4 regions of the Nitratireductor lacus genome follow, and region 4 is predicted to be linked to each of the others. Evidence: predicted binding sites of a transcription regulator. Region 4 holds the regulator's gene; each other region holds the start of a gene.
What was found. Region 4 encodes LexA, which represses DNA repair genes until DNA is damaged. Its sites were predicted from a motif close to TGTTCNNNNTGTGTTCNG; they were not measured.
Positions count from the first base shown of each region.

Region 1: AC07E3_RS11065 (PA0069 family radical SAM protein) is a predicted target of LexA. The motif match lies at 2,017-2,034, and genes of this name have one in related genera.
Region 2: parE (DNA topoisomerase IV subunit B) is a predicted target of LexA. The motif match lies at 1,104-1,121, and genes of this name have one in related genera.
Region 3: AC07E3_RS05075 (ATP-dependent helicase) is a predicted target of LexA. The motif match lies at 1,899-1,916, and genes of this name have one in related genera.

Region 1 covers NZ_JBWKMB010000011.1:48,259-51,851, forward strand. The annotation lists gene AC07E3_RS11045 (S49 family peptidase) at 1-128, shown strand, start outside; gene AC07E3_RS11050 (hypothetical protein) at 180-365, shown strand; gene AC07E3_RS11055 (4-(cytidine 5'-diphospho)-2-C-methyl-D-erythritol kinase) at 390-1,286, shown strand; gene moaB (molybdenum cofactor biosynthesis protein B) at 1,264-1,818, shown strand; gene AC07E3_RS11065 (PA0069 family radical SAM protein) at 2,142-3,296, shown strand; gene AC07E3_RS11070 (ribonuclease HII) at 3,510-3,593, shown strand, end outside.
Region 2 covers NZ_JBWKMB010000001.1:303,335-306,927, forward strand. The annotation lists gene gcvP (aminomethyl-transferring glycine dehydrogenase) at 1-998, shown strand, start outside; gene parE (DNA topoisomerase IV subunit B) at 1,190-3,247, shown strand; gene AC07E3_RS01515 (DUF2336 domain-containing protein) at 3,261-3,593, opposite strand, start outside.
Region 3 covers NZ_JBWKMB010000004.1:159,754-163,346, forward strand. The annotation lists gene AC07E3_RS05060 (hypothetical protein) at 161-391, shown strand; gene AC07E3_RS05065 (dienelactone hydrolase family protein) at 395-1,273, opposite strand; gene AC07E3_RS05070 (MerR family transcriptional regulator) at 1,429-1,842, shown strand; gene AC07E3_RS05075 (ATP-dependent helicase) at 1,957-3,593, shown strand, end outside.
Region 4 covers NZ_JBWKMB010000001.1:92,124-95,716, reverse strand. The annotation lists gene AC07E3_RS00475 (NAD(P)H-hydrate dehydratase) at 1-1,066, shown strand, start outside; gene lexA (transcriptional repressor LexA) at 1,221-1,940, opposite strand; gene AC07E3_RS00465 (MarC family protein) at 2,040-2,672, opposite strand; gene gyrA (DNA gyrase subunit A) at 2,904-3,593, shown strand, end outside.

The sequences.
Region 1 (3,593 bases), on a different contig from region 4:
TGTTCGGGCGCAAGCTCGGCATTTCCGGCAGCATTCCGGATCTCGGTGCTGCAATCGCCGGCAATGCCGCCACGGGTCTGATCGAGGCTGCCGAGGAACAGGCTCTCTGGCGCCGCTTTGGACTTTGACGAGGCGCGCCCGGGCGTTAAACTCGCGCGCGTGAAACCGGAGGATCGACAATGCCGCAACTGATCTTCTTTGCCGCGGTGGGCGTGGTGGCCTATGTCGGCTACCGCAAGTTCGTCCGCGAGGCAGAGCGCGTCACCGCAAAGGCGCGGCGCGCGCGCAGGGAAGCGGCGAATGGCAGCATGGGTACGCTCGTCTACGACCCGAAGACCGGCGAATACCGCGTCGCCAAAGACTGATACCTGAGTAGAAGCATGCAAAGCATGATCGCCCCCGCCAAGGTGAATCTGGCGTTGCACGTCACCGGACGGCGCGTCGACGGCTATCATCTGCTGGACAGCCTTGTCGCCTTTTCCAGCCATGGCGACCTGCTCGAGGTGGAAGACGGGGCGGAAGACGATTTCTTCGTTTCCGGCCACTTCGCCGCACATGTCCCGATCGGCGAGACCAATCTTGTCACCCGTGCCCGCGATCTTCTGCGTGAAACATTCGGGGAGAGAGCCCACGCACCCGTCCATCTGCACCTTGAAAAGAACCTGCCCGTCGCCTCCGGCATCGGTGGCGGCTCGGCCGATGCGGCTGCCGCGCTCAGGCTTCTCGTCCACCACTGGCAGATCGACATCGAGGAGGTCGCGCTCGCCAAGCTCGGCCTCAGTCTTGGCGCGGATGTCCCCATGTGCCTGTCCTCGAGACCGCTCCTTGCGCGCGGCATTGGCGATGCGCTTGAGGAACTGCCGCATTTCCCCGCCCTGCCGCTTGTTCTGGTGAACCCCAACATCCCGCTCTCCACGCCCGAGGTGTTTTCCAGGCTTGAGCGGCGCGACAATCCCCCCCTTTCGCCCCTCGGCGCATTCACCGACACGGTCTCTGCCGCCCATTGGCTGAAGGAGGCGCGCAATGATCTTGAAGAACCTGCCTGTCAGCTCGTGCCACAGATCGAGGATGCGCGCGATGCGCTGAGGCGAGCCGGTGCGCTTTTCGCCCGCATGTCGGGCTCCGGCGCCACTTGCTTCGGCGTCTTTTCCACCCGGCCCGAGGCTGATCAGGCAGCGGCCCTTCTTGAAGAGCGCCATCCCGACTGGTTTGTCCTCGCCACCGAAACGCGCTCCCCCGTTCCCACGCAAGCCGAGCACGACCATGTCCACTACGCCCGTGCGTGAATTCATCCCCGTCCGCTTCGCGGTGCTGACCGTTTCCGACACGCGCGGCCTTGAGGACGACCGCTCCGGCCAGACCCTGGCCGATCGCATCGAAGCTGCCGGCCACACGCTCGCCGACCGAAAGATCGTCGCAGACGATATCGAAGCCATCCAGATGGCCGTCAAACTGTGGTGTGCCGATCCCGGCGTCGATGCCGTCATCACCACGGGCGGCACCGGCTTCACCGGGCGCGACGTGACGCCAGAGGCGCTGGAACCGCTGTTCGACAAGCGCATGGACGGGTTTTCGCAGGTCTTCCACCGCATCTCATACGAAAAAATCGGTACCTCCACCGTCCAGTCGCGCGCCACCGCAGGGCTTATCGACCAAACCTTCGTCTTCGTGTTGCCGGGCTCCACCGGCGCCTGCCGCGACGCCTGGGACGGTATCCTGAAAGACCAGTTCGACTACCGGCACATGCCGTGCAATTTCGTGGAAATCATGCCGCGCCTTGCCGAGCATCTGAAACGCGGCGGCCGCAAGTCCGCATGATCCCTTCCTGAGCTTGAAAACCTGAAGCATTTTGCAGTCAGGTGGAATCACCTGACGTCCGCACAAATGCGGAAAAACAGACAGATAGAGCGGAGCAGCGTTTCCGTGAAACGGTGAACCGCTCTGAAGACTGCGGCACCGTCCCCGCGCCCCCTTTTGCACGCCTGTGGAAAACTCGCGCGCCTCGATTCTGCCAAAAGTTCTTGCTTTGTTCTCGTTCTTCGAATAGGAATAGATTCATCGGCAGCGACGCTGATTCTGCTTTCGGCTTTAGTCCCCGCGTACTGGAAAGCCAGCGAAATCGCTCAGTCATGGAGCAAGCCATGGAACAGATTGTGAGAGCAGATGCAGCCGCCTTCGATGGCGGCGGGGCCGCGATGGCCAACACGGTGATCGACCGGTCGGGCATTCGCATCGATTCCGAGCGTCGCCGGGGCCGGGCCGCGGGCATCAACCCGTCCGGCCGCTATGAACCGGTCTCCCGTCATGTCTTTGACGATGGCTGGGGTTCGCTTGAGGAATTGCCGCCCTTCAAGACCGAGGTCCAGGTGGAGAGGCCGCGCACCATCATCACGCGCAACACCTCGCCCGACATCTCCTTTGACCGGTCCATCAATCCCTATCGCGGCTGCGAACATGGCTGCGTCTACTGTTTTGCACGTCCCACCCATGCCTATATGGGTCTGTCGGCGGGGCTCGACTTCGAGGCGAAGCTCTTTGCCAAGCCGGATGCCGCCCGGCTTCTGGAACGCGAGATTTCCAAACCGGGTTATCAGCCGCGCACCATCGCCATCGGCACCAACACCGATCCCTACCAGCCCATCGAGAAGAAATACCGCATCATGCGCGAGATTCTCGAAGTGCTTGAGGCGCACGGACACCCGGTCGGCATCGTCACCAAGTCGGCGCTCGTCATGCGCGACATGGATATCCTCTCCCGGATGGCCGAACAGGGGCTGGCGAAGGTGGCGCTTTCCATCACGACGCTCGACCGCAAGCTTGCCCGCACCATGGAGCCGCGCGCGGCAACGCCCCCGCGACGTCTGGAGACCGTGCGGGCGCTGAGTGAAGCCGGCATCCCGACATCGGTGATGATGGGGCCTGTCATTCCCGGCATCACCGATTGCGAGATAGAACGCATCCTGGAATCGGCGGCCACTGCCGGCGCGCGCGAGGCGGGCTATATCATCCTGCGCCTGCCGCTCGAGGTCAGCCCCATTTTCAAGGAGTGGCTTCTGCGCCATGCACCCGACCGTTATCGCCACGTCCTGTCCCTGATCCGCTCCATGCGCGGCGGCAAGGATTACGACGCCGAATGGGGCAAGCGGATGAAGGGCACCGGCCCTTATGCCTGGCAGATCGGCCGGCGCTTCGAGATCGCGGCAAAGCGGCTCGGGCTCAACCAGGAAAAACGCAGGCTGAGAACGGACCTGTTCAGGCAGCCGCAGCCGGGAGGCGAACAGCTCATGCTGCTTTGACAGCGCCCTGCCCGATCCGCCTCCTGCTTCGGCATCGCAGATCGACGCATCGGAGCGGCACCCTGTTTCCGTAAAACGGCGCCGTTTCCGACAGCACACCCTTCCCGTCCGGCTTGCATCCCCGTAGCCGACGGAAGCTTCCCGGCCCATCCGCCCCCTCGTTGCCGGGAGGCCCTTGCGGAGAATCGGAAGCGATGCGAGCATCGCCGCATCATGGCTCGCACGCGTTCCGATTCTCCCACTCTTTTCGACCTGCCCGTTCGTCCCGACTTCCAGATGGAGGCCGGCCTTCTGCGC
Region 2 (3,593 bases), 210 kb from region 4:
CGGAAGATGGCAATATCGATCAGGACGACCTGAAGGCGAAGGCGGAAGAGCATGCCGACAGGCTGGCGGCGCTGATGCTGACCTACCCGTCGACCCATGGTGTGTTCGAGGAAGGCGTGCGCGACATGTGCGCGGTGATCCACGAGCATGGCGGCCAGGTCTATTTCGACGGCGCCAATCTCAACGCCATGGTCGGGCTTGCCCGTCCGGGTGATCTGGGTGCGGATGTCTGCCACCTGAACCTGCACAAGACCTTCTGCATTCCCCATGGCGGCGGTGGACCGGGCGTCGGCCCCATCGGCGTCAAGGCGCATCTGAAGCCCTTCGTGCCGGGGCATGTGGCGCTCGGCAGCAGCCATGCGGTGGCGGCAGCCCCCTATGGCAGCGCGTCGATCCTGCCGATCACGTGGATGTATATCCGCATGATGGGCGGCGACGGCCTCAAGCGGGCGACGGAAACCGCGATCCTCAACGCCAACTACATCGCCCACAGCCTGAAAGAGCACTACCCGGTGCTCTACAAGGGCCGCAACGACCGTGTCGCGCATGAGTGCATTCTCGACACGCGGGTCTTCAAGGATCGCGCCGGCATCACAGTCGACGACATCGCAAAGCGGCTGATCGATTATGGCTTCCACGCCCCGACCATGAGCTTCCCAGTTGCGGGCACGCTGATGGTGGAGCCGACGGAATCGGAGCCGAAGAGCGAAGTCGACCGCTTCTGTCAGGCGATGATCTCCATCGCTGAGGAAGCTGCGAAGGTGGAAAAGGGCGAATGGCCGAAGGATGACAATCCGCTCACCAATGCACCGCACACCGCGATGGAGCTGATGGGTGACGAGTGGACACACCCCTACAGCCGCAGCGAAGCCGCCTTCCCCGAAGGTTCGCTGGCGTCCGCATCCAAATACTGGCCGCCGGTCTCGCGCGTCGATAATGTCAGCGGCGACCGCAATCTCGTCTGCGCCTGCCCGCCCATCGAGGCACTGGCAAGCTAACCAGCACGAAACGGATCATCTCCCCATCTGGGGAGATGATCGCTCATTTTTGCCGCACCTCTTGGCTGAGGCCCGCGCTTTCTGGTAGAGCGTCGTCCACACACTCCGAACGGAACCGGAACAGGCTTCGCTTTGCCTTGCAAACCATGGCAAACTGCGATGTGATTCGCGGACAGGACACCACACGCTTCATGGACGACAACAACGACCTTTTCGCCGGAATGACCGCCAATGTGGAACGTGCGAAGGCACCGGAGCCGGCAGCGCCCGAGCGCAAGCCCGCTGCGCGCCCAGCACCGTCTGCATCGCCCGATGCTTCCAGCGATGGGTACAGCGCGGCCGACATTGAGGTTCTGGAAGGCCTTGAGCCCGTCCGTCGCCGTCCCGGCATGTATATCGGCGGCACCGACGACAAAGCGCTGCATCACCTGTTCGCCGAAGTCATCGACAACTCCATGGATGAGGCTGTGGCCGGCCACGCCACCTTCATTGAAGTGGAGCTTGATGCGGAAGGCTATCTCGCCGTCACCGACAATGGTCGCGGCATCCCGGTGGACCCGCACCCGAAATTCAAGGACAAGTCGGCTCTCGAAGTCATCATGACGACGCTGCACGCCGGTGGTAAATTCGATTCCAAGGTCTACGAAACCTCCGGCGGCCTTCACGGCGTTGGCGTGTCCGTAGTCAACGCCCTGTCCGAACTCCTTCAGGTTGAGGTTGCCCGCAATCGCCAGCTCTTCCGCCAGACCTTTTCGCGCGGCCTGCCGCAGGGCGGGCTTGAAAAGCTTGGCGACGTTCACAACCGGCGCGGCACGAGGGTGCGGTTCAAGCCAGACGAACAGATCTTCGGCAAGGGCGCGAAATTCGAACCCGCACGCCTCTACCGCATGGCGCGGTCCAAAGCCTATCTCTTTGGCGGTGTCGAAATACGCTGGGTCTGCGCGCCCGAGCTGATTGGCGAAAAGGACGAAACGCCGGAAAAGGCGACCTTCCACTTCCCAGGTGGTCTCAAGGACTATCTGAACGCCTCGCTGGACGGCCAGTTTCAGGTCACGAAGGAAGTGTTCTCCGGCCGTAGCGAAAAGAACTCCGGTCATGGCGCGGTTGAATGGGCGATCACCTGGTATGGCGGCGACGCCATGCTCAATTCCTACTGTAACACCGTGCCCACGCCGGAGGGCGGGACGCACGAGACCGGTTTCCGCAATGCGCTTCTGCGTGGTCTGCGCGGCTATGCCGAACTCACTGGCAACAAGCGGGCCTCCATCATCACCTCCGAAGACGTGATGATCTCGGCCGCCGGCATGCTCTCGGTCTTTGTGCGCGAGCCGGAATTCGTCGGCCAGACCAAGGACAAGCTGGCGACGGCAGCTGCGATGCGCATTGTCGAAAACGCCGTGCGCGATCCCTTCGATCACTGGCTGGCCGAAAACCCGCAGGAAGCCTCCAAGCTCCTCGAATGGGTCGTCGCCCGCGCCGACGAGCGCCTGCGCCGCCGTCAGGAGCGCGAGGTCAGCCGCAAGAGCGCCGTGCGCAAGCTGCGCCTTCCCGGAAAGCTCGCCGACTGCACTATGGGTGCGGCAGCGGGTGCCGAAATCTTCATCGTCGAGGGTGACTCGGCCGGTGGCTCCGCCAAACAGGCGCGCAACCGCGCCAGCCAGGCCGTTCTGCCGCTGCGCGGCAAGATCCTGAACGTCGCCAGCGCCGGCACGGGCAAGCTCGCCGCTAACCAGCAGATATCCGACATCACCCAGGCGCTCGGCTGCGGCACGCGCTCGAAATACCGCGAAGACGACCTTCGCTACGACCGCGTCATCATCATGACCGACGCCGACGTCGACGGCGCGCACATTGCTTCTCTGCTGATTACCTTTTTCTATCAGGAAATGCCGCAGCTCATCGAAAACGGGCATCTCTACATGGCTGTGCCCCCGCTCTACCGCATCAGCCAGGGCGGCAAGACCATGTATGCGCGCGATGATGCGCATAAGGACGAACTTCTGGAAACCGAGTTCACCGGTCGCGGCAAGGTCGAGATCGGCCGTTTCAAGGGCCTTGGCGAGATGATGGCGAGCCAGCTCAAGGAAACGACCATGGACCCTGCCAAGCGAACATTGCTACGTGTTACGGTCCTGGGCGGTCAGGAAGCAACGAAGAGCACGATCGATTCCCTGATGGGGACGAAGCCCGAGGCGCGTTTCCGCTTTATCCAGGAAAATGCCGAGTTCGCAGAAGAGCTGGATATTTGAATTTTCTGCGGGTTCAGGCAGCAGCGATAGCCTGCGCCTGCACGCGGGCGTTTTCACGCAGCGCGTCGAGATGGATGGACCTCAGAAGGCCGGCCAGTTCAGCAGCATCCTGTACCGGGCCCGGCTGTCCGGGCGTTGCACCGATACTCTCCAGCATCAGCCATGAGACTTCCTGTGCGCCCGCCAGGCGTTTTCCCTGCGCCACTTCGCGCCAGACGGACAGAGCCCGGATGATGGGCCGGTGAACGGGCTTTGCGAGCCCTGCCTTTTGCAACAGCGCAGCCATCGCCAGGTCGCGGCCATTCACCAGAAGCCCGCTGATCCGGGCCAAAGGCTGCCCTGTCAG
Region 3 (3,593 bases), on a different contig from region 4:
GGAGCTTGGTCGCCCGAAGCGAGGAAGAAGGTTTTGTTAACCATACCGTCACGGCTAAAATCTTTGCACAAGTTTAACCATGTGCCGCGCTTGAAGCGCTCACGCCGCACGTCGACCATCCTTGGTAAACGCATTCGATTCGTAGGTGGCGGAAAGCCCGGTGTTGAACGAGGAAGCCAAAGCCCTGTCAGACGGTCTCGCGCACTCGCACGAGATCACGGACTATGACTTCTGGCGCGCGCTGAAATCCATCGAGGACGAACTCTACTGGCTCGAACGCAACCGCAGGCCGATCCCCATCGACCTGGTCTATGTCCGTGCCATCGTCCGCACCGCGCGCCAGAAGCGCCTCTTCATTGCCTGCGACCCGGCGCCCTTCGACTCATTCTGAGCTTCAGGACAGGTTTTCCTTGAGGAAGGTCACCGTTCTCTGCCAGGCAAGGTCTGCGGCTTCCTTGTCGTATCGCGCCTCCGACGTGTCGTTGTTGAAGGCGTGGTTTACCCCCTCATAGACATGGATGGTGAACGTCTTCCCCGCCCCTTCGAGCGCGGTGCGATAAGCATCGATACCCGCGTTGATCCGCTCATCGAGCCCCGCATAGTGGAGCAGCAGTGGCGCCTCGATCTTCGAGACCTCGCCCGCATCGGCCTGACGCCCGTAATAGGCAACGCCTGCATCGAGCTCGGGATCGTTGACGGCAAGCTCATTCACCAGCCCTCCGCCCCAGCAGAAGCCGATGGCGCCGACATTGCCATTGGTCGCATCATGCCCGGCAAGAAACGCCCGTGTCGCAACCGCGTTGCGCACGGTCTGGCCACCGTCGAGTTGGCCGATCATTTCGCGCGCCCTGTCCTCATCCTCCGGCGTGCCGCCGGACGGCGACAGGAAATCGGGCGCCAGCGCAACAAACCCTTCAAGCGCCATGCGTCGCGCCACATCGCGGATATGCGGGTTGAGACCACGGTTCTCGTGAATGACGATCACGGCCGGCAATTTCCGCTCCACCCCCGCAGGGCGGACGAGATAGCCCATCATCTCCCCGCCGTCGCCGGCATAGGTGATGTCTTCCGCGGTGATGCGCGCGTCGTCTTCGGCGACCATGGCAGCGCGCGCGGAATTCGCTGCGAGCATCGGCACGATGGCTGCGGCCGCGGCTCCGGAACCCGCCAGCTTCGTCAGTCTGCTCATGAAGGCGCGGCGGTCGAGTGTGAGATGCGTGTATTCGTCATAGGCGTCAATCATCGCCTGGGTGATCTTCGGCTGATCCTGCATGAATTCCCTCCCGTTCGCTGGTTGGTTCCCGCCGCTTTGCAAGGTAGGGCCCAGCTGGAAAAGGTCCATTCACAGCCGCGTGAGTGCGCGGCAGTCCTTCCACCTCCGGCGGGGACTTCCTATATTTGGCGCACACAAAAAAGGAGCGATGCCTCATGTGGTCCATCGGAGAACTGTCGAAGCGCGTGGGCGTGAAGGTGCCGACAATCCGGTACTACGAAGAGACGGGTCTGATCGAGCCGCCCGAACGCTCCTCCGGCAACCAGCGTCGCTATGGCAGGCAGGCCATGGAGCGCCTCGCCTTCATCCGTCATGCCCGCGACCTGGGTCTCGGCATCGACGCCATCCGCTCACTCATCGAACTGAGCGGCCACCCCGAAAAGCCGTGCGAGGCGGCCGACAGCATCGCGCGCGAGCATCTCGTAGAAGTGCGCAAACGCATAGCGCGCCTGCAAAGGCTCGAACTCGAACTGCAGCGCATTGTCGATAGCTGCGACAGCGGCGCGGTCTGCGACTGCCACGTTCTACGGGCACTCGCAGACCATTCGCTGTGCGAAAGCGAGCACTGATCCTCAGAACGGGCAGCTTTGCCGGCTGTCAGCATCTTGGTTCATGGGCCACAAACCGGTACAAATAGAAAACATCCTTGGGCTTTGGCCCCCGAATCACCATATGCAGGTCCGATGTCCGGCTTCCCTGACGATATACCGTTCTTCGATGAGGACGACCCGACCCCGCCTCCCCCGGCAGCGCAGAAACCTTCGGGCATTGCAGCGCGCGCCATGGCCGCGCGCTCGGGCGGTCCCGACACGCGCTATCTCGATGCGCTCAATCCCGAGCAGCGTCTTGCCGTGGAGACGACCGAAGGTCCCGTCCTGGTGCTCGCTGGCGCCGGCACCGGCAAGACACGGGTTCTGACCACCCGCATCGCGCATATTCTGGCCTCCGGCCGCGCCTATCCCTCGCAGATCCTCGCCGTGACCTTCACCAACAAGGCCGCCCGCGAGATGAAGCTGCGCATCGGCACGCTGGTGGGCGAGGCCATCGAGGGCATGCCGTGGCTCGGCACCTTCCACTCAATCGGCGTCAAGATCCTGCGCAAACATGCAGAACTTGCGGGCCTGAAGAGCTCCTTCACCATTCTCGACACCGACGACCAGATCCGCCTCCTGAAGCAGATCATCCAGGCAGAGGGGCTGGACGACAAGCGCTGGCCGCCACGCCAGTTCGCCCAGATGATCGATGGCTGGAAGAACAAGGGGCTCGCCCCGAAGGAGATCCCCGAGGGGGATGCGCGTGCCTTCGCCAATGGCAAGGGCCGCGAGCTTTACACCGCCTATCAGGAGCGCCTGAAGACGCTCAACGCCGTCGATTTCGGCGATCTCCTGTGCCATCCGATCCGCATTCTGCGCGACAATCCGGATGTGCTTTCAGAGTATCACCGCAGGTTCCGCTACATCCTCGTCGACGAGTATCAGGACACCAACACCGCACAATATCTGTGGCTGCGCCTCCTCGCCCAGCGCCCCAAGAGCACCGAACCGGTCAATATCTGCTGCGTCGGCGACGACGACCAGTCCATCTATGGCTGGCGCGGCGCGGAAGTGGACAACATCCTGCGCTTCGAGAAGGATTTTCCAGGCGCCGCCGTCATTAGGCTGGAGCGCAATTACCGCTCCACCGCGCATATTCTGGGCGCCGCCTCCCATCTCATCGCCAACAATGAAGGCCGCCTCGGCAAAACCCTCTTCACCGAGCATTCCGACCCCGACGACCCCAAGGTGAAGGTCCACGCCGCCTGGGATTCGGAAGAGGAAGCCCGCGCCGTCGGCGAGGAGATCGAGGCGCTTCAGGTGAAGGGCCACGCGCTCAACGACATCGCCATCCTCGTGCGCGCCTCCTTCCAGATGCGCGAGTTCGAAGACCGTTTCGTCACGCTGGGGCTCAACTACCGCGTCATCGGCGGCCCGCGCTTCTATGAGCGCATGGAGATCCGCGACGCGCTTGCCTATTTCCGCATCGTCGCGCAGGCGGCGGACGACCTCGCCTTCGAGCGCATCGTCAATGTGCCCAAGCGCGGGCTTGGCGAAGCCAGCGTCCGGCAGATTCACGATGTCTCGCGCATGCGCGAGGCCCCCCTCCTCCAGGCCGCGCGCGATCTCGTCGGCACGGAGGAGATGAAGCCCAAGCCGCGCGCCTCGCTGCGCACGCTTGTCGACAATATCGAGCGCTGGCAGGGCATGCTCGATCGCACGCCGCACACCGAACTTGCCGAGATCATCCTCGAGGAGTCCGGCTATACGGATATGTGGAAGAACGA
Region 4 (3,593 bases):
CGTGGTGTCGATCGATTTGCCGTCCGGCGTTTCCGGGCTTACCGGGAAGCCGCTTGGTACTGCGTTCCAGGCGGATATGACCGTGACCTTCTTCCGCAAGAAGCCGGGGCACGTGCTCGTGCCCGGCCGACAGATGTGCGGTGTGCTTCTTGTCGCGGATATCGGCATAGCCGAAACAACGCTGGATCGAGCCGAATGCAACACATGGGAGAACCGACCCGCGCTGTGGCGGGCGACCTTTCCGGAGATCGGCATCAGCGCCCACAAATATTCGCGCGGGCATGTGGCCGTCATATCCGGTGGCGCCACGTCTACGGGAGCAGCGCGTCTTGCAGCGCGCGGTGCTGCGCGGGCGGGGGCGGGCGCCGTGACCGTGCTTTCACCCGCCAACGCGCTCTCCGTCAACGCTATGCATCTGACCTCGATCATGCTGCGCAGGGCCGATACGGCGGACGAACTGGAGGCGTTCATCCGTGACCGCGCGCCTTCCGGTGCAGTGCTGGGGCCAGGGGCAGGAACAGGCGAGCGGACGCGAGGTTTTGCGCGCAGCCTTCTCGATCAGGTGGACGATGTGGGCGGGCTGGTTTTCGATGCGGATGCAATCACCGCCTTTCGCGGCGATCCGGAGACGCTTTTCGCCATGATCAAGGCCTCCGCCGCGCAGGTCGTTCTGACACCCCACGAAGGCGAGTTCGGCCGCCTGTTTGCAGGTCTTGAAGATGCGCCGGAGGTCTCGAAAGTGGAGCGGGCCCGGGAGGCAGCCATGCGATCCGGTGCGATAATCGTGCTCAAGGGACCGGATACGGTGGTTGCGGCGCCCGACGGGCGGGCAGCCATCAATGTGAACGCAACGCAGCACCTGGCGACAGCCGGCTCAGGCGATGTCCTGTCCGGGATCGTGGCTGGTCTGATGGCGCAGAGGATGCCGGCGTTTGAAGCAGCCTGCGCGGGTGTCTGGCTTCATGCGGAGGCCGGCGGAGTGTTCGGCCGCGGGCTTATCGCCGAGGATCTGCCCGAGATGCTGCCCCGGGTTCTGCGGTCTCAGTTCCCGGAACATGTCCGCTGAAAGGTCGAAGCGAGCGGGACGTACCGGCGGGGAGAAACGAAAGGGGTGTACCCGGCTGTGGAAGAAAAGTGGGGGGCTACACAGACGGCTCGACCCGCCGTCGCCGCGTTGGAGGATTTTGCAGTCAGGTTTTTCCACCTGACTGCAACATACTTCAGTAACGGCGCATCAATCCAACCAGACGTCCCTGAACCTTGACCCTGTCAGGGCCAAAAATCCGCGTTTCATAGGCCGGGTTTGCAGCTTCAAGGGCAATCGACGCGCCTTTGCGGCGAAAGCGTTTCAGGGTTGCTTCTTCCTGATCCACCAGCGCGACCACGATCTCGCCCGGATTGGCGGTCTGGGTTTCGCGGATGATGACGGTATCGCCATCGAAGATCCCCGCCTCGATCATGGAATCGCCCCTGACCTCCAGCGCGTAATGATCGCCGCCGCTCAGCATGTCCGGGGGGACGGCGATGGAATGCGTCTGGTGCTGAATGGCATCAATAGGGACGCCTGCAGCAATGCGGCCCATCACCGGCACGGAAACGACGCCGGCAAGACCGTCATCATTGCTGGCAGCCGGTTTTGGCTGGGGCGAGGGGGCTTTGCCGAGGCTGCCTTCAATGACGCTGGGCGAGAATTTTCGTGCGCCGGGGTTCAGGCCGGGAGCAATCGAATCGGGAAGGCGCAGAACTTCCAGGGCACGGGCCCGATTGGGAAGCCTGCGAATGAAGCCACGCTCCTCGAGGGCGGTGATCAACCGATGAATGCCGGATTTCGAGGCAAGGTCCAGCGCTTCCTTCATTTCATCGAAGGAGGGCGGGATTCCTGTTTCCTTCAGCCGCTCGTGGATGAACAGGAGAAGTTCGTGCTGCTTGCGGGTCAGCATGGGCGCCACCGAGAATCAGTTAAAAACAAAACCAGAACATACTCTATATGTTCCAGTTGTGTTCCGCAACTCCCGGCATTTGTGCGCGGTTTACCGGGGCTACGGCGCCGCAAACAGCGCCTTGGCGCCGTCGGCGACGAACTGCACGGCGAGGGCAGCCAGTATAACGCCGAGAAGGCGCGTCAGGATCGAGCGTCCCGTCTCGCCAAGAAACCGGTCGACGCGCTCGGCGAGCGTGAAGACGGCGTAGGTGATGATGATCGTTGTGGCCAGTATTGCCAGCAGTGCCGCGCTTCCGGCCAGGCCGCTAAAGGAGCCTGAGAGAAGAACGGTGGCCGAAATCGCGCCAGGGCCGGCTATCAAGGGGATCGCCAGCGGAAAGGCGGCGATGTTTCGGATCATGTCGCGGGTGATGGCGCGCTCGGCGCTCTTCTCATGGCGTTCCTGGCGGCGCTCGAAGATCATTTCGAAGGCGATGAAAAAGAGAAGCAGGCCGCCCGCCACGCGGAAAGCGGGAAGTGTGATCCCGAACACGGAGAGTATGGCGCTGCCGGCCACGCCGAAGAGAGCGAGGACCGCGAAGCCGATGATCGCCGCCCGAACGGCGACCTGGTTGCGCTCTGACCGGTTCATGCCCACCGTCAGGGCGAGAAAGAGCGGGGCGAGGCCTGGTGGGTCCACGGTCACGAGCAGTGTGACAAAGGCATTGAATGCGGTCTCGTAGCCTGGCATGAGGTCCTCCCTTGCAACTGTCTAGCCCAGTCGGGAGGCTTCGGAAAAGACCCGATTGTGTCCCCTGGCGGGCGGTCTGCGGCAATTTGTCAGTGAAATCATTCACAGACCTTCCATATGCATCTGAAATCGCGTTGGATTTCCCCGGCTTCAATCGCTGCTTCGATTGGAGAATCAACGGCGCTTCATATATAAGAAGTCAGTGATTCCTTATTTTGTGTGTGACACGATTTGACTGACCAGACGACGCCGACCGGACCGGGCGAGCCCGACGACATCGAGCCGATTTCCATTATCGAGGAGATGCAGCGCTCCTATCTCGACTACGCGATGAGCGTGATCGTGAGCCGCGCTCTTCCGGATGCGCGCGACGGGTTGAAGCCGGTGCACCGGCGCATTCTCTACGCCTCGCACGAGAGCGGCTATCACTGGAACCGCAAATATGTGAAATCGGCGCGCCCGGTCGCCGACGTGATGGGTAAATACCACCCCCATGGCGACGCGGCGATTTATGACGCGCTGGTGCGCATGGCGCAGGACTGGTCCATGCGCCTGCCGCTTATCGACGGTCAGGGCAATTTCGGCTCCATCGACGGCGATCCGCCGGCGGCCATGCGCTACACCGAGTCGCGGCTCACCAAAGGCGCTCACGAGCTTCTGGAAGACATCGACAAGGAAACGGTCGATTTCCAGGACACGTATGACGGCTCCTCCAGCGAGCCCAAGGTGCTTCCCGCACGCTATCCGAACCTCCTGGTCAATGGTTCCGGCGGTATCGCGGTCGGCATGGCGACCAATATTCCTCCGCATAATCTGTCGGAAGTCATCAATGGCTGTGTGGCCATGATCGACAATCCGGCGATCAGCCTGCCCGAGCTGCAGGAACTGATCCCGGGGCCCGATTTCCCGACCGGCGGTCTC